DNA from 3 places in the Microbacterium deferens genome. Region 1 is predicted to be linked to each of the others. Evidence: predicted binding sites of a transcription regulator. Region 1 holds the regulator's gene; each other region holds the start of a gene.
The links. Region 1 encodes LexA, which represses DNA repair genes until DNA is damaged. Its sites were predicted from a motif close to TCGAACANNTGTTCGA; they were not measured.
Positions count from the first base shown of each region.

Region 2: the regulator LexA is predicted to act here: its motif matches at 5,249-5,264, upstream of ABTU82_RS06525 (HNH endonuclease signature motif containing protein).
Region 3: the regulator LexA is predicted to act here: its motif matches at 5,018-5,033, upstream of ABTU82_RS12745 (HNH endonuclease signature motif containing protein).

Region 1 covers NZ_JBEUWT010000004.1:20,731-28,455, forward strand. The annotation lists gene ABTU82_RS13880 (DUF1844 domain-containing protein) at 1-5, shown strand, start outside; gene ABTU82_RS13885 (SseB family protein) at 353-1,123, opposite strand; gene priA (bifunctional 1-(5-phosphoribosyl)-5-((5-phosphoribosylamino)methylideneamino)imidazole-4-carboxamide isomerase/phosphoribosylanthranilate isomerase PriA) at 1,107-1,853, opposite strand; gene hisH (imidazole glycerol phosphate synthase subunit HisH) at 1,899-2,549, opposite strand; gene hisB (imidazoleglycerol-phosphate dehydratase HisB) at 2,546-3,154, opposite strand; gene ABTU82_RS13905 (histidinol-phosphate transaminase) at 3,151-4,236, opposite strand; gene ABTU82_RS13910 (LysM peptidoglycan-binding domain-containing protein) at 4,257-4,613, opposite strand; gene lexA (transcriptional repressor LexA) at 4,881-5,558, shown strand; gene ABTU82_RS13920 (S9 family peptidase) at 5,591-7,510, shown strand; gene hflX (GTPase HflX) at 7,576-7,725, opposite strand, start outside.
Region 2 covers NZ_JBEUWT010000001.1:1,361,312-1,369,036, forward strand. The annotation lists gene ABTU82_RS06500 (aldehyde dehydrogenase family protein) at 1-445, opposite strand, end outside; gene ABTU82_RS06505 (glutamine synthetase family protein) at 471-2,000, opposite strand; gene ABTU82_RS06510 (Rieske 2Fe-2S domain-containing protein) at 1,993-3,330, opposite strand; gene ABTU82_RS06515 (PDR/VanB family oxidoreductase) at 3,368-4,312, opposite strand; gene ABTU82_RS06520 (GntR family transcriptional regulator) at 4,456-5,163, shown strand; gene ABTU82_RS06525 (HNH endonuclease signature motif containing protein) at 5,275-6,669, shown strand; gene ABTU82_RS06530 (hypothetical protein) at 6,858-7,364, opposite strand; gene ABTU82_RS06535 (primary-amine oxidase) at 7,364-7,725, opposite strand, start outside.
Region 3 covers NZ_JBEUWT010000003.1:109,576-117,300, forward strand. The annotation lists gene ABTU82_RS12720 (RNA polymerase sigma factor) at 1-897, shown strand, start outside; gene ABTU82_RS12725 (hypothetical protein) at 907-1,068, opposite strand; gene ABTU82_RS12730 (DUF2200 domain-containing protein) at 1,100-1,444, opposite strand; gene ABTU82_RS12735 (CocE/NonD family hydrolase) at 1,516-3,183, opposite strand; gene ABTU82_RS12740 (LuxR C-terminal-related transcriptional regulator) at 3,265-3,402, shown strand; gene ABTU82_RS12745 (HNH endonuclease signature motif containing protein) at 3,601-5,007, opposite strand; gene ABTU82_RS12750 (MFS transporter) at 5,160-6,308, opposite strand; gene ABTU82_RS12755 (TetR/AcrR family transcriptional regulator) at 6,332-6,889, shown strand; gene ABTU82_RS12760 (GNAT family N-acetyltransferase) at 6,894-7,367, opposite strand; gene ABTU82_RS12765 (hypothetical protein) at 7,704-7,725, shown strand, end outside.

The DNA of each region.
Region 1 (7,725 bases):
ACTGATCTTGGACACACGGGGCGGGTGACGCGGCGACGCGCTCCGGGCTCCGACTCCGGGCTCCGGGATGTTCCCCTCGAGCCAAGAGAGGGGCCCCTACCCCGATTGGCTCGAGGGGAACATCCCTGCGCCCTCCGTCGGAGTCCGGGGCGCTCCGTCGTGCTACCCACCCCGGCCGCGATCGTCGACCTCGGGAGAGGAGGGCGGATGCTGCGCATCCGATTGGCTCGGGGACGACATCCCTGCACCCTCCGGCGCGGCCCGCAGACCTCCCGCGTCGCGCGCTCCCGGCCGCGATCGTCGACCTCGGGAGAGAGGCGGATGCGGCGCATCCGCGGGCGTGGGAGCGGGGCTACTCGCGGTGGAGTTTGACCGTGAGGGAGTCGACCAGCACGGCGATGCGGTCGTCGGCGGCCCAGCGGCGGGCGAGACGGGCGAGGACGGCGTCGAGCTCGTCCTGCTCGAGACCCTGCATGAGCTGCAGGTGGACGATGAGCTCGGGCCCCCGGAGGCGATCGGTCGGGTCTCCCGGCTCGACGGCGAAGTCGAGCACCGCGAGCTCGGCTCCGACGCTCTGCTGCAGCCCCGTGAACACCTCGGCCGACGTGTGACTGGGCTCCCACGCGATGCCCTGGCCGATCGCCCACACCGCCGGCCGACGAAGCACGAACTCGGTGTCGGAGCCCGGGTCGATCACGATCAGCTCGGTGTCGTCTCCGGCCGCGGCGACCGCCGTGCGCACGCCGTCTGCGGGGATGGGCCTGGCCACAGAATCCCACCGCTTCATCGCGTCCACCGACGTGAAGACCGGCAGCACCTTGCGCCCGTCGGGGGCCGCCACGGTGACGATGGAGAGTTCCTGCGTCTTGTCCACGACGAGACCGTGCGGACCCACGCCCTCGTCGCCCTTGTCGGCGACCAGCGGAATGAGCAGGCGAGCGGTGCGATAGGCCTCGACGACCGCGCGCGCATCCCGCGCACCGTCGGCGTCGGCGGTCAGCGCGACCAACAGCGCCGGATCGGCGGAACCGTCGTCGGCCGCGTGGCGATTGTCTTCGAAGCGTCGCCCCTCCCAGGGGACCCCTGCGGAGTCGCCCGCGGGAGTGTCAGCCTCCGGCGACATCCAGTGCCTCAGCCAGGGTGAACGCCCCGGCGTAGAGTGCCTTGCCCACGATCGCGCCTTCGACGCCGAGCGGCACGAGTTCGCGAAGGGCCGCGATGTCGTCGAGGCTCGAGACGCCGCCCGAGGCCACGACAGGCTTGGGTGTGCGCTCGGCGATCTCGCGGAGAAGGTCGATGTTCGGGCCCTTGAGCGTGCCGTCCTTCGTCACGTCGGTGACGACGTATCGGCTGCAACCGGCGTCTTCGAGACGCGCGAGGACGGTCCAGAGGTCACCGCCGTCGCGGGTCCATCCCCGCGCGGCGAGTGTCGTCCCACGCACGTCGAGGCCGACAGCGATCGCGTCGCCGTAGCGGCCGATGACGTCGGCGGCCCACTCGGGGTTCTCCAGCGCCGCGGTACCGAGGTTGATGCGGCTGGCGCCGCTGTCGAGAGCGGCCTCGAGCGAGCGGTCGTCTCGGATGCCCCCGGAGAGCTCCACCTGGACGCCGCGCACCTGCTTGATGACTCGACGCATCACCGCGGTGTTGTTGCCGCGCCCGAAGGCCGCATCGAGGTCGACCAGATGGATCCAGCCCGCGCCCTGGCGTGCGAAGTCGGCGGCCGCATCGACCGGATCGCCGTAGTTCGTCTCGGTACCCGCCTCGCCCTGCGTCAGCCGCACGGCCTTGCCGCCTGCGACATCGACAGCGGGGAGGAGGATCAGCTCGGGTGTTGACGCGAAATCGTTCATGGCTCCTCGTGCACGCGGACGCCGGTCGCTCGCTGTGGCACGAGGTTAGACAGTAGCGGCGCCGAGGCCGTCGATCCAATTGGCGAGCAGGCGGATGCCCGCATCCCCCGATTTCTCGGGGTGGAACTGCGTTGCGGCCAGCGGACCGTTCTCGACCGCGGCGAGGAACGGCTCGCCGTAGTCGCACCACGTCAGCGACGGCGCCGGGAAAGGCGGCTGCACGTCGAGTTCCCAGCGCTGGGCGGCGTACGAGTGCACGAAGTAGAAGCGCTCGTTCTCGATGCCGGCGAACAGGCGCGACCCCGCATCGGGGCGAACGGTGTTCCACCCCATGTGCGGCAGGACAGGCGCCTCGAGCTGGGTCACGGCACCCGGCCACTCCCCCAACCCCTCGCTGTCGACGCCGCGCTCGACGCCCCGCTCGAACAGCACCTGCATACCGACACAGATACCGAGCACGGGGCGGCCTCCGGCGAGGCGCCGATCGATCAGATCGCCCCCGCGGTGAGCGCGCAGCGCCCCCATGACGGCCTCGAAGGCGCCGACCCCGGGCACGACCAGGCCGTCGGCCTCCAGCACGAGATCGCGATCACGAGTGAGGCGCGCGTCGGCACCGGCTGCCACCAGAGCCTTGACGGCGGAGTGGACGTTGCCCGATCCGTAGTCGAGCACCGCGACGACGGGACGCGAGCTCACAGGGCGCCCTTCGTGCTCGGGATGCCGTCGACCAGGCGGTCAAACGCCTTCGCCTGGCGGAATGCACGCGCGAACGCCTTGTACTCCGCCTCCGCGATGTGGTGAGGGTCACGGCCGCCCAGAACGCGGACGTGCACAGTGAGGGCGCCGTTGAACGCGATCGCCTCGAACGTGTGGCGAACCAGCGAGCCTGTGAAGTGCCCTCCGATGAGGTGCTGCTCGAAACCGTCGGGTTCACCCGAGTGCACGAGGTAAGGGCGTCCGCTGATGTCGACGACCGCCTGAGCGAGGGCCTCGTCGAGCGGCACCAGGGCATCGCCGTACCGCGAGATGCCGGCCTTGTCGCCGAGGGCCTCGCGGATCGCCGTGCCGAGCACGATCGACACGTCCTCGACGGTGTGGTGGGCGTCGATGTGCGTGTCACCCGCCGCGCGGACGGTGAGATCGGTCAGCGAGTGCTTCGCGAACGCCGTCAGCATGTGGTCGAAGAAGGGAACCGACGTGTCGATCGAGCTCTTGCCCGAGCCGTCGAGGTTGAGCTCCAGCTCGACGCTCGACTCGCTGGTCGCGCGGCGGATCGAGGCGGTTCGGGAGGGGCCGGTCATGAGCCCGATCCTACCGAGGCCAGTGCGTCGAGGAACGCGGTCGTCTCGTCGGCCGTCCCTGCCGTGACCCGCAGGTGGTGAGGGATGCCGATGTCACGGATCAGCACTCCACGGTCGTACAACGCCTGCCAGGTCGCTGCCGGGTCTGATACGCCCCCGAACAGCACGAAGTTCGTCCACGACTCGTGCGCCTGATATCCGAGGGCTTCGACGGTCGCGGAGATCCGGTCGCGCTGCGACACGATCTCGTCGACCATGCCGAGCATCGTGGCGGCGTGTCCGAGAGCCGCCGTCGCCGCCGCCTGGGTGAGCGCACTCAGGTGATACGGCAGCCGTACGAGTCGTAAGGCGTCGATCAGCGCGGGATCGGCCGCGAGGTATCCGACCCGTGCTCCCGCGAAGGCGAAGGCCTTGCTCATCGTGCGAGACACGACCAGGCGCTCTCGCCCGGGGAGGAGGCTGACCGCCGAGGGCGCGTCGTGCGGGGCGAACTCCTGATACGCCTCGTCGACGATGACGATGCCCTCGGTCGCGTCATAGGCGGCCTCGATCACGTCGAGCGACATCGGGGTTCCGGTTGGGTTGTTCGGCGCGCAGAGGAAGGTCACGTCAGGGCGCACCTCCGAGATCTGCTCGGCCGCCGAGGCGGCCGACACGGTGTAGTCGTGCGACCGCGCACCCGACACCCATCGGGCGCCCGTGCCTCGCGTGAGCAGCGGGTACATCGAATACGTCGGATCGAACGAGAAGGCGGTGCGACCGGGCCCCGCGAAGGCCTGCAGCAGGTGCTGAAGTACCTCGTTCGACCCGTTACCGGCCCAGATCTGCTCGCGAGTGAGCCCCTCGCCCAGGTAGTCGGCGAACGCTTCGCGAAGTGCGGTGAACTCGCGGTCGGGGTAACGGTTCACATCGCGCAGGGCACGTGCCACCGCGTCGAGGATGTCACCGGCGACGTCGTCGGGCACCGGATGCGTGTTCTCGTTCACGTTCAGAGCTACCGGCAACGCCGCCTGGGGCGCACCGTAGGGTTTCATTCCGCGCAGATCGTCGCGGAGCGGAAGGTCATCGAGCCTCGTGGTCACCCTTCGATGGTAGGGCGGGCTCAGGGGGCCGAGGAGTACTCCGCAGGAATGGCGAGCCGCTGGCCCGCGGAGAGCTCCACCCCATCGAGGGCGTTCAGTCGCACGATCGCGTCGACCACGTCGCGCGGATCGGCGGACGGCGCGACCTCCTGGGCGATGCCCCAGAGCGACTCACCGGCCATGACGGTGACCTCGGTGAACGTGCCCGCTGGCGCACCCGCATCGCGGGATGCCAGCGCAGAACCGCCGCTGATCGCCGCGACGGCGATGGCCACCACGAACGGGAACGCGGCGAGACCGGTGAGCACCCGGCGACCGCGCGCAGTCAGACGAAGACGCGTGGTCGGGACGACGGGGGCGATGCCGATGCTGGTCATGGGGTTCCTCCTCAGGTGAGAGATTCGCATCCGGCGCTCGGGCCGGAGTACCGGATGCGAAGCTCTCTTCCGAATCTATCTTCGATACAGTCAGGGTGTCAACACCGTTCTTCTCGGAGATGGATCGAACGCGACACGCGGCAGGCAGCCGCTGAGTGCGTGCGAATCCGTATACGGTTTCGACAGGGAGACACCATCACGGACCTCCGACATTCGAAGACCGGCGCCCCTCGGGCGCGAGAGGGAGCAGCCAGAATGAGCGACGCGATGCCGTCCGGCGCCCGGGATAAACCGCAGACCCGCCGCCGCAAGAGCCTGAGCGACAAGCAGATGGCGATCCTCGAAGTGATCCAGCGCTCGATCAGCCGTCACGGGTACCCGCCCAGCATGCGAGAGATCGGCGACGCGGTCGGACTCAAATCGCTCTCCAGCGTCACGCACCAGCTCAACCAGCTCGAATTGAGCGGCTACCTCCGTCGCGACCCCGGCAAGACGCGCGCGATGGAAGTGCTGATCGACCTCCCCGGCACGTCGGTCGAGAACCCCGCCGACAACGCCCCGGCCGTGGGCGACGCCGCGCTCGTCCCCCTCGTCGGGCGCATCGCCGCCGGAGTTCCCATCACCGCCGACCAGCAGGTGGATGAGATCTTCCCCCTGCCCCGACAGCTCGTGGGCAAGGGCGATCTGTTCATGCTGAAGGTCTCGGGCGAGTCGATGATCGACGCCGCCATCTGCGACGGCGACTGGGTGGTCGTGCGTTCGCAGCAGAACGCCGAGAACGGCGAGATCGTCGCGGCGATGCTCGATGACGAGGCCACGGTGAAGACGTTCCGCCGACGCGACGGCCACACCTGGCTCCTCCCGCGCAACAGCGCCTTCGAGCCGATCCTCGGCGACGACGCCGTCGTCCTCGGCAAGGTCGTGGCGGTGCTGCGGGCCGTCTGATCCCCGTCCGACCCCCGCCCTAGGGTGAGGGGATGGATTCCCCGCTCCCCTACGGTTCCTGGCCCTCCCCCTTCCGTGCGACGTCTGTCGCCGCTGCGTCTCCGCGCACCGACGGAGCACGTTTCGTCGGCGACGACATCTGGTGGGGTCAGACGATGCCCTCCGAGGGCGGACGAACGACGGTCCTGCGCCGGCGACCCGACGGATCGATCGACGATCTACTCCCCGCTCCGCTCAGCGCGCGCTCGCGCGTCCACGAGTACGGAGGCGGTGCGTGGACGGCCGCCGACGGCGAGCTGGTCTTCTCCGAGAAATCCGACCAACGCGTGTGGGCACTCACGCCCGGCGGTCGCCCGCGCCCGCTCACCCCCGATGACCCCTCCGCGCGATTCGCGGGACTCACGTGGGGCGCAGGGACGCTGCTGGCCGTCCGCGAACGCCACGAAGGAGCCCCGGTACCCGCTCGCGACATCGTGCGGATCCCGCTCGACGGGTCGGCCGCCGACGATGCCGATCGCCTCGTGAGCGTGGCGGGCGGCACCGACTTCGTCGCGCAACCCGCGATCTCTCCCGACGGCGCGCGTCTGGCCTGGGTCGCGTGGAACCACCCCGACATGCCCTGGGATCGCACGCAGCTGCGCATCGCCGAGATCGTCGACGGCCGCGCATCCGCTCCGCGGACGATCAACGCCCGCGGCACGGCCGCGCTGCAGCCGGTGTGGACGGCCCCGAACGAGGTGACCTACTCCGATGACCCGACCGGACGGTGGAACCTCTGGCGTGCAGACGGCGACGCCGCGCCCGTCGCCCTGGCTCCGGCAGACGCCGACACCGGCGGCGCGCTCTGGGTGCTCGGTACGCGCTGGTTCGGAGCGCTCGACGACGGTCGCCTCGTCGCGGTCCGCACGAACGGGGCCGACGAACTCGTCATGGTCGACGGCGACCGGGTCGACCCGCTGCCGGTACCGATCGTCGCCGGCGCTGCCGTCGAGGACGTCTCGACGACGCGCGCGCTCGTCTCGGGTGCGACCGCCTCGGGCGGCGCCGGTCTCTGGCTCGTCGACGCGAGCGATCTCGGTGCTCCGACGGTGGAACGCCTCGCCGGCGGCTCGAACGGCCCGGGCCCGGAGTGGTTCCCGACCGCGCGGTCGATCACCGCCCCCGGACCCCACGGGCCGGTGCATGCCTTCGCCTACCCGCCGACGAATCCCGAGGTGACCGCCCCGGCGGATGAGAAGCCGCCGTACCTCGTGCTGGTGCACGGGGGTCCGACGTCGCACGTGGGTCCTGCGGCGTCGGCCAAGATCGCGTACTTCACAAGCCGCGGAATCGGTGTGCTCGACGTCAACTACGGCGGTTCGACCGGCTACGGACGCCCCTACCGCGATCGCCTTCGCGGGCAGTGGGGCGTCGTCGACGTCGACGACGTGGCCGCCGCCGCGACCGCTCTCAGCGACGACGGGCTCGCCGACCCGTCGCGGATCGCGATCGAGGGCGGCTCCGCCGGCGGATGGACGGTGCTGTCGGCCCTCGTCCGCACCGACGTCTTCGCGGCCGGTATCTCGCGGTACGGCGTCGGGGACGCCCGTGCCCTCGCCGCCGACACGCACGACTTCGAAGCGCGCTATCTCGACGGCCTCATCGGCCCGCTCCCCGAGGCCGAGCCGCTCTACATCGAGCGCTCACCGCTGACGTCGGCCGACCGATTCCGTGTGCCGATGCTCATCCTCCAGGGGTCGGAAGACGCCGTCGTACCGCCCGCGCAGGCCGAGGCCATCCGCGATGCCCTCGTCGCGCGAGGGGTCCCGCACGCGTACGTCCTGTACGACGGCGAGGGGCACGGCTTCCGCACCGCCGAAACGATCGTCCACGCTCTCGAGAGCGAACTGGCGTTCCTCGGTGCGGCCTTCGGATTCGACACGCCCGACGTGCCCGAGCTCACTCTCGACTGACGACTCGTCCGCAGCATCCGGCCCCGGCACAGACGGATGCTGCGGAGACGGATGCTGCGGAGAGGTCAGGCCAGGAACGGCTGCAGGTCGGAGGCCAGCTTCGCCCCGACGTGGGCGTGCAGGAATGTTCCTTCGGCCTGGTGCTCCTGCGAGACGATGATGCCGCTCTCGTGCGCCGCGGAGACCAGATCACCGCGGTCGTACGGCACCACGGC
Region 2 (7,725 bases), on a different contig from region 1:
GCACCGTGTAGACGTGGTGCGCGCCGCCGTCGATCGGGATGACCGATCCGCCCAGGCGCGACGGCGCACCGGCGAAGTGTCGGAAGGTGCGTGCCGCGCTGGCCGTGTCGGCGCGCGAGCGCTCGATCGGCTTGCCGTTGTCGCGGGTCTCGAGGATCGCGAGCTCCTCCAGGTCGGCCTCGATGAGGTCGGCGACCCGGTTCAGGATGCGGGCACGATCCAGCGGCGCCATCCCCCGCCAGCGCCGATCGGCGTGCGCCGCGACGGCGGCGGCCACCGCCGCATCCACGTCGGCGGCCGTCGCGTCGGCGACGGTGGTCAGCACCTCCTGCGTCGCGGGATCGATGACCTCGCGGCGGGCGCGGTCGCCGGCCGGGATCCACTCCCCCGCGAGCAGGAACGGTTCGTGGGCCGGCAGGGTGCCGACACGGGATCTGATGCTCATGCGTGCTCTCTTCCTCGGCGCGGGATCACAGGATCCCGAAGTATTCGCGCTGCTCCCAGTCGGAGACGTGTCGGAGGTACCGGTCGAACTCGGCGCGTTTGATCGTCGCGTACCAGTGCACCACCGTCTCGCCCAGAGCCGACCGGAACGCGGGGTCGTCGACGAGCGCGGCGACGGCGTCGCCGAGCGACGCGGGCAGCGCCGGCGCCTCGGTGCGGTACGGATCGAGGGTGGGGGCGGGCGGCACGAGTCCGCGCTCCATGCCGTCCATCCCGCTGATCAGCTGCGACGCGATGTAGAGGTACGGGTTCGCCGCGGGCTCGCCGGAGCGGTTCTCGAGCCGGGTCGCGGGATCTCCCACCCCGCCGACCGCGCGGATCATCGCGCCCTTGTTGTCGATGCCCCAGGCCACGCGGTCGGGTGCGAGCGAGAACGGCTGGTACCGCTTGTACCCGTTGACGGTCGGTGTGGTGAAGGCCGCCGCGGCGGGCGCGTGGGCGAGGAGCCCGGCGAGGTACGCCGACCCCACGAGACTCAGGGTCGTCCCTTCCGTCTCGGGGACGAAGGCTGCAGCCCCCGTCGACAGCTCGTAGAGCGACTGGTGCAGATGCCAGCCTGTCGAGGCGCCCTCGACACCCTGGGGGCGCGACATGAACGTCGCGTGGTAGCCGAGGCCGCGGGCGACGCGGCGCACCGCCATGCGGCACAGCACGATCGCATCGGCGATCCGCGCAGCATCCCCCGCCTCCATCGTGATCTCGAACTGGCTGTGCCCGAACTCCAGCTCGATCGAGCGCAGCGGGAGGTCAAGAAGGGTCAGGGTGCGGTAGAGCGCGTCGACCAGGGGCTGCATCGCGTCGAGCGACTCCTCGTGCAGCAGCTGCGCCCCGCGCGTCGTGGGTGCGCAGACCATCGCGTCCCCCGGACGCCCGGGGGCGGCGACGTGCGCGGTGGCGAGCTCTTCGTCGGAGAGCCGGAAGACGTGGAACTCCAGCTCGGCGCCCACCGTCATGCCGTACCCGCGCGAGGCGAGCGTGGCGAGCTCGGTGCGCAGGATCGACCGCGTGCAGAACGGCACGGGCGCGCCGTCGGGGAAGCGGAGATCGCAGAGGATCCAGGCGGTGTTCTCGGTCCACGGCAGCACGCGGAAGGTCTCGGGGTCGGGCACGAGCACGATGTCGCCCGCTCCGCTGAAGCCGTCGACGCCCACCCCGGTGTCGGCGGAGAAGACCGAGAAGACCGACTGGCCCGAGGTGTCTTTCAGCAGGAGCGAACTCGGCACCGTCAGGCCCGAGCGCATCGCAGCGGCGACGCCGGCCCGGGTGATGGTCTTCCCGCGCAGGATGCCGTGCTGGTCGACGAACGAGAACCGCACCATCTCGATGCCGATCTCATCCATGACCCGGCGCATCTGGCCCGCAGCCGCGTACTGCGCCTCGCTCCAGAGGTCGTGGCGAGAGATGAAGCCGTCGCGCTCGGCGGCGAGCATGGGCCGCGCCGAGACGCCCCCGCCGTTCTCGGAGACGGGACGCTCGTCGACGTTGCGCTCACGCATCGACGGTGGCTTCCGCGGTGGCGAGCGGGCCCGCCCACGGCGAGGCGTCGCGGCGCTCCTGCTCGCGCTCGACCCAGCGGGTCTGCCAGGCGTCGTTCGCGGCGATCGTGTCCATGGCGATGGGTCCTGTCAGCTCGGTCGCCTCGGTCTCGCTGAGCGGATGCGACGGGGTGCGCGCCCCGGCGGCGAAGGCCTCGATCGCGCGCAGGAGCAGGCGACGGTTCGCGCTCACGGCGCGATCCGAGACGCCCAGGCGCTCGACGGTGCGGTCTTGGATGGCTCCCATGCTCTCCACCGCCCACTGGTCGTGGACGTTGATGTCGAGACCCATGCCGGTGTAGGTGAGCTCCTTCTGCTCGACGGGGTCGAAGCCCCAGTTGTTGCTGCGGTTTCGCAGGGGCCGGTACTCGGGGAGGCTCACGCCCTCGAGCCGCTGCTGCAGGAGGGTCTCCTTGTCGGTGGGCTCGGCGAAGTCGTAGAAGATCATGTACCAGTACGAGGTCTCGTCGTCGATCGGTACGTGCCACTGCGTGAACACCTTCGAGTTGCCGAAGGGGACGACGAACGCGTTGGGGAACATGAGGTTCGTCACACGCACGTGCTTGATGTCCTCGGTCAGCTGACGCAGGGCGTAGACGCGCAGGCCGTGCTCGGCGTTCTCGACCTCGATGTCGGGGCGGTAGCTCTCACCGACGAGCATCGACAGTTTCTTGCCCGTACCCTCGACCTCCTCGGCGAACTGCTGGCCGTACATCTCGCGCGGGTCCTCTTCGATGAAGCGGTGAAGGAACGACACGTGGCTGGGGTCGATGCCGCCCTCGAGGCCCTGGAGCCAGTTGCACTCCCACAGCCCCTTGAAAGCGAACGTGTACTCCTCCGGGGCGACGAAGCAGTCGTAGTGCGGGAACGGCGGCGGGTCACCCGCGCCCATGTACGTGAAGATGATGCCGTTGCGCTCGACGCACGGGTAGTTGGCGATGCGCACCTTGCCGAGGAACTGACTGTGGTCGGGCTCGGCGGGCTGCTCGACGCACCGCCCCTCGCCGTTGTAGAGCCACCCGTGGTAGAGGCAGCGAATGCCGTCCTCCTCGAGGCGCCCGTACGACAGGTCGACCCCCCGATGGGCGCAATAGCGGCTGATCAGCCCCCACCCCTCCCGCTTCTTGAACAGCACGAGGTCTTCGCTCATGATGCGCACCTGCTTCACCGGACGTTCGCCCGGCATCTCCGACACCAGGGCGGCCGGCTGCCAGTACGAACGCAGCAGGTTGCCGAGCGGAGTGCCGGGCCCCGATCGAGTGATCTTCTCGTTGTCTTCCTGCTTGAGCATGCGGTGCGCTCCTTCAGTGCGTTTCGGTCGGTGAGTATCAGGCGTCGAGGACGAGCAGTGGACACGAGGCGCGGGAGACGCAGACCATCAGGCAGTCGCCGTTCGCCTTCTCCTGCGCGGTGAGGACGAAGTCGCGGTGCTCGGGCTCCCCCTCGACGACGCGGGTCTCGCAGCTGCCGCAGATGCCCTCCTCGCAGTCGGACAGCACCTCCACGCCGGCGCCGCGCATGACCTCGAGGATGGACTCCTCCGGGGTCACCTCGAGCTCGAGACCGCTGCGATCGAGGCGGATGCGGAACGGCCCACCAGGCTCGTACGCGATCTCGGGAGCTGAGAAGTACTCGAGCCGGAGCCGGGCGTCGGCGTCCGGCACCGCATCGGCCAGGGCCGTCAGCATCCGTTCCGGACCGCAGGCGTACACGAGCGCGTCGGGGGATGCGGCGACCTCGGCGATCAGGTCGGCCCGGGTCCCCTCGTCGCGGGCGACGACGGTGACGTCTCCGCCGAGGCCCGAGAGCTCGTCGAGGAACGGCATGCGCTCGCGCGAACCGCCGAGGTAGAGCAGCCGCCAGCGGGCTCCCGCCGCCTGGGCCTGACGCACCATGGGCAGCAGGGGCGTGATGCCGATGCCGCCGGCGATGAAGAGGTACTGCGCGGCGGGCTCCAGCACGAAATGGTTGCGCGGCTCGCGGACGACGATCTCATCCCCCGGCCGCAGTCGTTCGTGGACGGCTCGGGATCCGCCGCGACTATCGCTCTCACGCAACACGGCGATGCGGTAGCGCGGCGCGGACGGGTCGCCGCAGAGCGAGTACTGCCGCACGGGCGCGCCGGGTACGACGAGGTCGATGTGTGCGCCGGGGGTCCAGGAAGGGAGCGCTTCGCCGAGGGGTTCGAGCTCCACCGACAGCACACCCTCGGCCTCACGGGCGAGCCCGCGCACCCGGACGCGGATGTCCGTCATCACTTCCAGCCCTGACATACGTGGATCCTAACATCATGAGTATGGATCCAATATTACTTGCCTGGGCGACGTTCCGTTCGGATCGGGGTCCATATAGAGGAGTTCTGTTATCGTTCCGGGGTGCCGCAGCACCATCTGCGTCGGTGAGGAGACACACCTGAATGGCTGATGAGACGATCGAAGCGTCTTCCGCTCACGCTCTCGTCGACGAGATCGCGGCGAAGATCCGAGCGCGCATCATGAACGGCGACATCCCCATCGGAGCGCAGCTGCGGCAGGCCGAGCTCGCGAGCGATTTCGGCGTCAGCCGCACCCCGGTGCGCGAGGCGCTCCGCCAGCTGCAGACCGGCGGACTGATCGATGTGGTCCCCAACCGCGGCGCTGTCGTTCGGGTCCCCGCCCCGTGGGAGGTGCGCGAGGCCTACGAGGTGCGCGCCGAGCTCGAAGCCCTCGCCGCCGCGCGCGCCGTCAGCCGCATCTCGCACGCCGACCTCGACAGACTCCGCGTCGCGAACCAGGAGATGTACGACCGCTCGGTCGAGGGCGGCGCCCCGGCGCGCGCCCTGGACAGTCGGCAGGAGAACGACGTCTTCCACAACACGATCGTGCTCGCGTCGGCCAACGCGCGGCTCGGACGCGCGATCGCCGAGATCAACGAGACCTTCCCCCGCAACGTCTCCGCACAGCTGCTCGTCAACGACGAGCGCCATCGCGAGGAGAACTACCAGGAGCACCTGCGCATCATCGAGGCCATCGAGCGCGGCGACGCCGAGGCCGCCGGCGCACAGATGCGCGCCCACGTGCACGGCGCCGGAGAGCAGCTCGCGCGCTGGTACGAGCGCCGCAGCTCGACCGTCTTCACCGGCTGACACCGCCTGCCGCTCCGCGCGTGTGGGGCCAACGACGGCGGGCGCGCGGGAGTTTTCCACAGTGCGGCACGACTTCCGTCCAGTGTCGTACGTTTGTTCTAACATGTAGGCATGCTCGAGAACGACGGCACCCCGACTGGCGGTGAGGCGCGGCGTGATGCCGTTGCTTTTCCGGCGGACGTTGCGGGCTCGGAGTGGCCCGACGAGCGCGAGTGGTTCGAGGAGCTGGAATGGTTCGATGCGGACGGTGATCCGGTCGCGGCGGGTCGTGATGGGTTGGATGCGGTGGCGGATGTGTCGACGTTGATGTCGGTGTTCGCCGCGCAACGGTTCGAGCGGGTCGAGGGGTTGCGGCGGGAGGCGGTGGCCGAGGCGGCGGTGTTCCGGGGGAAGACGACGGAGATCGTGATGCGGTCCCTGCGGCTCGAGCTTGCGACGGTGCTGCAGGTGACCGAGCACATCGCGGAACGGATGCTGGCTACCGCGGATGGTCTCGTCAACCGATACCCGGCGATGCTCGACGCGCTTTCGCATGCGCGGACGACGGAGCGGCACGCGGATGTGTTCGTCGAGCTGGTCGACACTGTCGAGCCGGAGTTGCGGGATCAGGTGGTGCCGCTGGCCGTCGACCTCGCCACGTCGCACGCGTTGGGGTCGTTCCGCCGGTTGCTGCGGAAGCTCGTCGACACGGTGCGGGCCGCGACGCTCAGCGAGCGGCACGCGGAAGCGGTGCGGGAGCGGCGGGTGGTGGTGCAGCCGGCGGAGGACGGGATGAGTTGGGTGATGCTCTACACCTCCGCCGTGAAGGCCCACGCAATTCAGCACCGCGCAACGGCGATCGCACACGCCCTCGGCGCCCAGGAGGGCGAGGAGCGTTCTCTCGACGAGTTGCGTGCGGACGTCATGGTCGATCTTCTTGTCGATGGGGACGTGCCCGCCCACCCCGATGCGGCGCGAGGGATCCGCGCGACGGTTGCGGTGACCGTGCCGGTGTTGTCGCTGCTCGATGACGAGCACGCGAACACGGCCCCGGCGGTGGTGGAGGGGGTGGGGCCGATCCCCATCGAGCAGGCCCGGGAACTCTGCGGTGGCGCGGATGGGTGGATGCGGGTGCTCACCCACCCCGAGACGGGGATGGTGCTCTCCGTCGGGCGTGACCAGTACCGCACCCCGGCGGCGTTACGACGACTCGTGGAATGGCGGGCGGCGACCTGTATGGCCCCCGGATGCGGAACCCCTGCCCGAAGGTGTCAGATCGACCACCAACTCGCCTGGGAACACGGCGGCACCACCGAACTCACGAACCTCGGCCCCCTCTGCGTCGGGCATCACACGATCAAGCATCACGGCGGGTGGTGCGTGAGACAGATCCCCGACAGCGGCGGAGCACTCGAATGGAAATCCCCCGGCGGGAGACGATTCGTGGTGCGACCCGAACGGAAAGTCCCGGTCTTCAGACCCGCACCCGACGACGACCGCTCACCCGAAGACACCGCACCCTTCTGACCCGCGCCCTCCTGACCCGCGCCCCCGCGACCCTTCGACAACCCCGGGGCGGACCGCGCCTCGAGCGCGAGCGGAGCGATGCGTCGAGCGGGGCGATGCGTCGAGCGGGCGGGGCGACGGCCCAAGGCCGACGCCGGGCATGCGCCCTCGCCCGGCGCATCGCGCAGCGAAACGCGCGAACTCCCGGCTCAGCCGACGGCCGCGCCCGCGAGGAGGAGGAGCGAGATCGCCATGCTGACGTACTGCACCCGCTCGAGCAGATGGGCGTGATGCAGACGCGTCGCCGACCACGCCGCGTACACGGCGGTCGCGGCGACCAGCGGCAGCACGAGCGAGACCGCCGAACCGCCGTGGTGCGACCCGCTGGTCGCGACCGGCCCACCCGACATCGCGAGCATGAGCCCCGCCATGAGGATGGCACCGATCGCGGAGTGCACGCGCATCCCCACGACCGCCGAGGGCTCGGCCGAACGTCGCCGCCTCGCCCCGAGCGCCATCGCCAGGGCGACCGTCAGCGCACTCCACCCGACCACCGGCACGAGGTGCGCGGCGGTGACGACGTCGAGCATCGCGAGGAACATCACGATCGACAGCGACAGCTCTCGCAGCCGCGGTCGCGGGCGGTCGAGGGCGACGCAGCAGGTTCCGAGGCCGGCGGCCCCCAACGCTCCCGCGTGCAGCAGTTCCGCCGGCATCAGTGGTGATCGTGGTGGTCTGCGTGCGGGTCGTCGCTGCCGTGATGCACGTGGGCGTGACCGTCATGGTCGTGACCGTGCCCATCGTGACCGTGCCCACCCGAGGGCGCGTGACAGGCGGCCTCCTCGGACGGCGGAACGTCGAGCGACGGGTTGCGCACGAAGAAGCCGTCGGGCTCCAGGCGCAGGCCGATCTTGTGAGCCGGCATGATCGGCCACTCCTCGGGCTTCGGGTAGTGGTGCACACCGACGATCGGCCACACCACGAGCTCAGCCCCGTCGAGCGGGCGGTCGGCCTGCTGCCAGGCCGTGATGCCCTCGGCCTCGAGCGGGGCCTGGTTCGGGTACTCCCCCGCGATGA
Region 3 (7,725 bases), on a different contig from region 1:
CATCCGGCCCTCTCCCACGAGTCGCAGGTGGCGCTGACGCTGCGGGTCGTCGCGGGACTGTCGACCGAGGAGATCGCGCGGATGCTGCTAACGACCGTGCCGACGGTGCAGGCTCGGATCACTCGGGCGAAGAAGACGCTCGCCGCCGCCCGGGTGCCTTTCGAGACACCCGAGCCCGGTGAGTGGGCTTCGCGCCTGACGACGGTGCTCGGAGTGGTCTATCTCGTGTTCACCGAGGGGTATGCCGCGACCGGCGGCGAGCGGTGGGTGCGCCCCGATCTCGCCGACGAGGCGATCCGGCTCGGCCGCGTCGTGGCGGGCCTTCTCCCCCGCGAGCCCGAACCGCTCGCGTTGGTCGCGCTGATGGAGTTCCAGCGGTCGCGGTTCGCCGCACGGGAGACACCCGACGGCACACCCATTCTGCTCGCCGATCAGGATCGCCGGAGGTGGGACCACGGGCAGATCGCCCGAGCGGTCAGCGTGCTGCAGAGAGCGGATGCGGCGGCGGCCGCCCGACGCACGGGTCGCGGACCCTACGCGTTGCAGGCCGCGATCGCCGAGTGCCACGCGATCGCGCCCAGCGTGGAGGCGACGGACTGGGCACGGATCGTGCTGCTCTACGAGACGCTGGGCCGCATCGCCCCTAATCCGGTGGTCGATCTCAACCGCGCCGTGGCCGTGTCGATGGCGACCGGGCCGGCTGAAGCTCTCGCGCTCATCGATGCGATCGACGACGCGGCGTTCCGCGGGTCGTACCTGCTGCCGAGCGTGCGCGGCGAGCTACTGGCGCGAGCAGGTCGCCTCGACGAGGCGCGCGCCGAGCTGCGCACCGCGGCGTCGCTGGTGCGCAACGCGGCCCAGCGATCGGTACTCGAGGCGAAGGCCGACAGGCTCTGACGCAAACGGTCAGTCGATCGACGACGCGTCGTCCGACGTCGGCGGCCGGCCGTGCGTCTCGATCGAACGATGACGGGCGTCTCCGCCGTGCTCTTCATCGGCGAGCACGTCGTGCGCCGCGGCGATCTCGTCGGCCCCGCCGGGCTCTTCGGTCGGACTGCGGTGAGTCATGCCCCGAACCTAGCGCGCACGTCCGTCGCGCTCACGGGGTGCGTTGGATCTTCTCCATCGCCTTGCCCTTGGCCAGTTCGTCGATGATCTTGTCGAGGTAACGGATCTTCTGCATCAGCGGGTCTTCGACCTCCTGCACCTTCACTCCGCAGACGACGCCCGTGATGAGCGACGCATTCGGATTGAGCGGGGCTTCGGCGAAGAACTGCTCGAAGGTCGTGCCGTCGGCGAGGTGCCGTTCGAGGTCGCCCTCGTCGAAGCCGGTGAGCCACAGGATGAGCTGGTCGACCTCGCCCTTCGTGCGTCCTTTGCGCTCGGCCTTCGCCACGTAGAGCGGGTAGACCGAGGCGAAGCTCGTCGTGAAGATCCGGTGCACGCAGGAAGCGTAGCCGGGGCGCGCGGGCGGGCGCAGCATCCGGATGCTGGGTGACTGCCCGCGGCGCTGACTCAGGCTCCTCTGATCGGGATCACGAGCTGCGCGTCGTACCGGCCGCCGGTGTGGAGGATCTGGGGTCCGCGGTTGATGTCGGTCTCGTGCCGGGCGTAGACGAGCGGCTTCGGATAGTGCTTGATGTCGTGCCCCTGCACGACGAAGACGAGGCTCTCCCCCGCGGCGAACCGGGTGCCCGACGGAAGGATCTCGATCTCCACCCGCGTGGGATGCGCCTCCTCGAGAGGGAGGGCTCGGCGGTGCGCGAGCACGGGCAGGTAATCGGTCGAGCGTTCGGGGTCGACCTCCCGGTGCGAGGCGCGCAACCAGCCGAGCGCTGCGGGTCCGTCTTCGAACTGGGCGTAGTACGCGAACGGCACGATCTCACCGTGCACGTCTCGCTTGAAGAGTCCGACGAAGATGTCCATGTCGGATGCTTCGGGTGCCTCCACGTGCAGGATCGCCCGGGCGTGGCCCACGACGTCGACCGCGTCGGCGAAGCGGTGCTCGAACACGACCCGCTCGGGCTGGAACGGGTCGCCGAGCCCGTGGTACGACGCGGTCGCCTCCGCGGACACGGGGTCGTGACTCATCGCGCCTGTCGCGGCATCGAGGTGCAGGGCACGGTACTCGACCTCGGGAAGAGGCCAGTCGGCGCTGTCGACGAACGACCCGACGCCGTAGCGCTCGCGCAGCTCGAGGCGAACGCGCGGCCACGACTCGAGGCCCGAGGGCTGTGCGAGCAGGAAGTGGTCGAAGAACTGCGCCTGCATCTCGACCATCTCGGGACGGTAGTACTCGGCCCACTTCTTCGCGCCGTGCACGTACAGCCACTTCTGCGGTGACGAGATGCGACGGAAGCCCTCGAGCGTGCCGCGGGTGTGGAGGCCCTGGTCAGTCCACGAGGCGACGACGAACGCCGGCACGGTGATGGCCTCGAGGTCGGCCGCCTTCGACGCCCAGAAGTCGTCGTAGAACGGGTGCTCCCGGTCTTCGCGCTCGAGGTCTTCGATCGCGCCTGTCGAGGCACCCCACCGTTCCCAGATGTAGGGCCAGAACGAGGTCTCGGGGATGCCGCCGTGTCGGGCCACCTCGCGATAGGTGTCGCTCCAGCCTTCCCAGGGGTTGATGGCCGCCAGGTGCGGCGGGGTGAGGCCGGCCACGCGCCACTGCGCGACCGTGAGGTACGAAACGCCGGTGAGGCCGACTCTGCCGTTCGACCAGGGCTGCGTGCCCGCCCACTCGATGAGGTCGGCGAAGTCCTCGGCCTCCTCCGGCGATGCGTACGAGGCCGGTCCTTTCGCGTACCAGGTACCGGGGATGTCGGCGATGACCAGCGCGTAGCCCCGCGGCACCCAGAAGACAGGGTCGGGGCCCTCGAACGTGGTGAGATCGCTCATCCATTCGGGCTTCGCCCCGCTGGTCGGGTAGATCTGCCCGATGGGCGCGGGGTCGTGCTTGCCGTACGGCGACCAGGCGATGAGCACCCCGGCGGGTTCGCCCGACTCGGGGCGGTACACGTCGGCCTGCACGGTGCGACCGGCGCGCGTCTCGATCTCCTGGTCGCGGTCGATGAGCATGCCGGGCGCGGACTCCTGGCGCGGCTTCGGCGGCGCACCCCGCCTCGATTCCGGGCTGCTGCGTGGCGGGCGGGTCGGGTAGGGGAAGTTTTCGGAAGGGGACATCGGCGTCCTTTCGTCTCGGCCACCTTACGGTCGCGAGGCCGGCTTGACCCTGACGCAACGTCAGCCTCTACCGTCAGCGGCATGACGATCGGCGCCGAACTGGTGATCTCGGAGCGCACCGTCACGGCGCACCTGGGCAGCATCTTCCGTCACATCGGGGTCGCCGATCGCACCAGCGCCGCGATGTGGGCGCGGGACAACCTCACGTCGGACGCCTGACCGGGCGCGGAATGCGCCGAGCTCGCCGCAGCGCCGCGGAACGAAGCAGGAGCCGCGGGCCAGGAGGGCGCAGGCCAGGAGGGCGCAGGCCAGGAGGGCGCAGGCCAGAACGGCGCTGGTCAGGAGGGCACTGGCCCGCAGGGCACTGGCCCGCAGGGCACTGGCTGCACGGGCGGGGGCGCGGTCAGAGGGCGCAGGTCAGAAGGGTGCGGTGGCTTCGGATGTGCGGTCGTCGTCGGGTGCGGGCCGGAAGACGGGGACTTTCCGTTCCGGTCGCACCACGAATCGTCTCCCGCCCGGGGACAGCCATTCGAGTGCTCCCCCGCTGTCGGGGATCTGTCTCACGCACCACCCGCCGTGATGCTTGATGGTGTGGTGCCCGACGCACAGTGGGCCGAGGTTCGATAGTTCGGTGGTGCCACCGTGTTCCCACGCGAGTTGATGGTCGATCTGACACCTTCGGGCGGGTGTTCCGCATCCGGGAGCCATACAGGTCGCCGCCCGCCACTCCACCAGACGTCGTAACGCCGCCGGGGTGCGGTACTGGTCACGCCCGACGGAGAGCACCATCCCCGTCTCCGGGTGGGTCAGCACCCGCATCCACCCGTCTGCGCCGCCGCAGAGTTCCCGGGCCTGGTCGATGGGGATCGGCCCGACCCCCTCCACCACCGCCGGCACCGTGTTCGCGTGCTCGTCATCGAGCAGCGACAACACCGGCACCGTGACGGCCACGGCCGCGCGGATTCCGCGCGCCGCGTCGGGGTGGGCGGGCACGTCCCCATCGACGAGAAGGTCGACCAAGACGTCCGCACGCAACTCGTCCAGAGAACGCTCCTCGCCCTCCTGGTCGCCGAGGGCGTGTGCGATCGCGGTCGCGCGGTGCTGGATCGCGTGGGCCTTCACCGCGGAGGTGTAGAGCATCACCCAACTCATCCCGTCCTCCGCCGGCTGCACCACCACCCGCCGCTCCCGCACCGCTTCCGCATGCCGTTCGCTGAGCGTCGCCGCCCGCACCGTGTCGACGAGCTTCCGCAGCAACCGGCGGAACGACCCCAGCGCGTGCGACGTGGCGAGGTCGACGGCGAGCGGCACCACCTGATCCCGCAACTCCGGCTCCACCTGGTCGACCAACTCGACGAACACGTCGGCGTGCCGCTCCGTGGTGCGGGCGTGGGAGAGGGCGTCGAGCATCGCCGGGTATCGGTTGACGAGGCCGTCGGAGGTCGCCAGCATCCGTTCCGCGATGTGCTCGGTGACCTGCAACACCGTCGCGAGCTCGAGCCGCAGGGACCGCATCACGATCTCCGTCGTCTTCCCCCGGAACACCGCCGCCTCGGCCATCGCCTCCCGACGCAACCCCTCGACCCGCTCGAACCGTTGCGCGGCGAACACCGACATCAACGTCGACACATCCGCCACCGCATCCAGGCCATCACGACCCGCCGCGACCGGATCACCGTCGACGTCGATCCACTCCCGCTCCTCAGGCCATGCGTCGTCGAGCCCGTCGCCGGTCGCCCACGACTCACCCGCACCGTGCACCGGGAGCGCATCGGCATCGCGGAGCGCCTCACCGCCGGAGGGGCTTTCATAGCTGTTGCGCATGCCTACATACTAGAACATACCTACGACACTCCACGGAAATCGGGCCCCCTGTGGACAAGTCATCGAAGGATCGCGGGCACCCCGCCACAACGAGCGCTGCAGCGGCTCCGGTGGCACCGAGCGCGACGGGACGAAACACCGCCCGGCGCGCTTCACCCGCGCACCCGCGGCCGCGCACCGACCGCCGGAACGAGCGCCACCGCCGAGACCGCAGCCGCCAGTACGAAGGCGACCGGGTAGCCCGCCGCGGGAATCACGCCACCCACGACAGCCGCCCCGAGCGCCTGACCCAGGATCAGCGTCACGAACAACAACGCCGTCCCGGCCGGCGCGCGGGGCGCGTCGATCTGCGCGGTCCACGCGATCAGCACGCCGCTCCCGGCCGTGTAGCCCCAGCCGAACGCGGCGAAGGCGACGAGCGCCCACCCTCCCCCGGCGAGCACTGCGGCCGTCGCGAACGCGACCACGATCGCAGTCACGATCCACGCGACGGGCGGCTCCAGCCTCTCCATCCACCGCGCAGTGACGATCACGAGTGTGCCGCCGACGCCGAGCGAGATCCACGCGGCCATCGATGCGCCCGACGAGGTTCCCGACGCGACGAGCATCGTGCGCCCGTAGGTCCAGACGGCGGCGGATCCCGCGCCGAACAGCAGCGCCGCGAGCAGCACGCGGCGATGGGCGACGAACCACGGCAAGGCCGGGAACGTGGGCGGCACCGCAGCATCCGCCCCTCCCCGCGCGGCCCCGAGCACACCTACGGCGGCAAGCGCGGTCACGACGGCGGCGACGACCCACGCGAGGCGCCAATCGGGCGCGAGCAGCAGTGCGAGCGCGCCGGCGAGGACGACTCCCGGACCGGTTCCGGCGTTCACGATGGCCTGGCCGCGCGGCGACCGCGAAGTCGCGGGATCGCGCTGGAGCACCGCGACCAGGGCCGGCGAGGCGAGACCTGCTCCCGCCGAGCTCGCGATCGCGAACACGGCGAAAACGAGCGAGACGGGCGCGACAGCCATGCCGAGGGCGCCGATGGATGCTGCGACAGCCGCCGCGATCACGAGCGCTCGCGCGTGTCGCGCGGCCGAGAGGAATCCGACCACGGCCCCGACGCAGTAGACGACCGACGCACCCGCCGAGACGACGCCCGCCGCGGCGACGTCGAGCCCGAGGTCGGCCTGCACGTCGGGCAGGAAGAGTCCGTAGGCCATTCGCACCAGGCCATAGGTGGCAGCGATCAGTCCGGCACCGGCCGCGACGAGCGGCACGGACGAACTCGTTCGTAACAAAAACGCTCGTTTCACTTTCGCGAGTCTAGGGTGCTGTCATGGCTTTGCGCACCCGCACCGAGACGAAACTGCTCGACGCGGCAGACGAGCTGTTCTTCACGCGCGGCATCGCCGCGACCCCGATCGACGCCGTACTCGAACGCGCGGGAGTGTCGGCCGCGACGCTGTATCGCGGATATGCGAGCAAAGACGCCCTCGTCGCCGCCGCCCTCGAACGGCGCCACGCGATATGGATCGAGACGTGGGACGCCGCCGTCGCCGCGCAGACGACCGACGAAGGCCGGCTGCTCGCGATCTTCGACGCGCTCGACGCCTTCCGGTCGCAGCCTGCGGGCTCGCGCTGGTGCGCCTTCCTCGGCAGCGCCGCAGAGTATGCCGACACCCCACCCGAGGTCGACGCGGCGATCCACCGCGACACCGATTCGATGCGCGGGCGTCTGACCGACCTCGCGGCCGCCGTCGACCCCGCACGCGCGGCGGCGTTGGCCGATCAGCTGGTGCTCGTGGTCACCGGCGACCTCGCGATGCGCTTGCGCTCCCCCGCACACACGAGCAGCGTTGCGCGCGGCATCGCGGCGGCGCTCGTCGCGGGCTAGGTCGTCAGGATGCTGCGGCGAGCGCCGTCAGCGCGTCGCCGGTGAGGCGCTGCGTCGTCCACTCGTCCATGGGGGCGGCCGAGATCGAGCGGTAGAAGGCGATCGCCGGGGCGTTCCAGTCGAGGACGGTCCACTCCAGGCGAGAGTAGCCGCGGTCGACGCAGACCTCGGCGAGCGAGGAGATGAGCGCCTTCCCGTAGCCTCGGCCTCGCTGCGCGTCGTCGACGTAGAGGTCTTCGAGCCAGATGCCGTGGCGTCCGGTCCACGTCGAGTAGGTCAGGAACCACAGTGCGATGCCGACGATCTGGCCGTCGCGTTCGACGACGTGACCGAACGCTTTCGGGTCATCGCCGAAAAGGGTCGCGGTCAGCGCGCCGACGGTGTTCTCCACAGCATCCGGTTCTCGTTCGTAGTCGGCGAGCGCCTGAATGCAGGCCAGAATGCCGGCTTCGTCGCCCGGACGGGCGGTGCGGAGAATGGCGGAGTCGTCGAGCGTGCGCGGGTTCACCCCTCGAGCGTAGAGGTGAGAAGGCCGGACCGCCGTAAAGGGGCGACGGTCCGGCCGGTCATCTCGCCCTCGCGGCGTGGCGGCGTTCTAGCCGAGCCAGCCGAGAAGGATGGCGCGCAAGTTCTTGAGGTATTTCAGCGCTTTGAGTGCTTCGTACATCTGTGACTCCTTCGTCGGTTGAGCGCAGGCTACGCCCGCCGCGACTCCCGGGGAATGGCGAACGCGATTTCCCCGTACTGGGTTCAGGAACCCCCTCCTTTCCCGGTATTTCGCGCCGGTGCGGCACCGACCCGCCATACTCGCGACATGAGTGCTCTCGGGGTGGGCC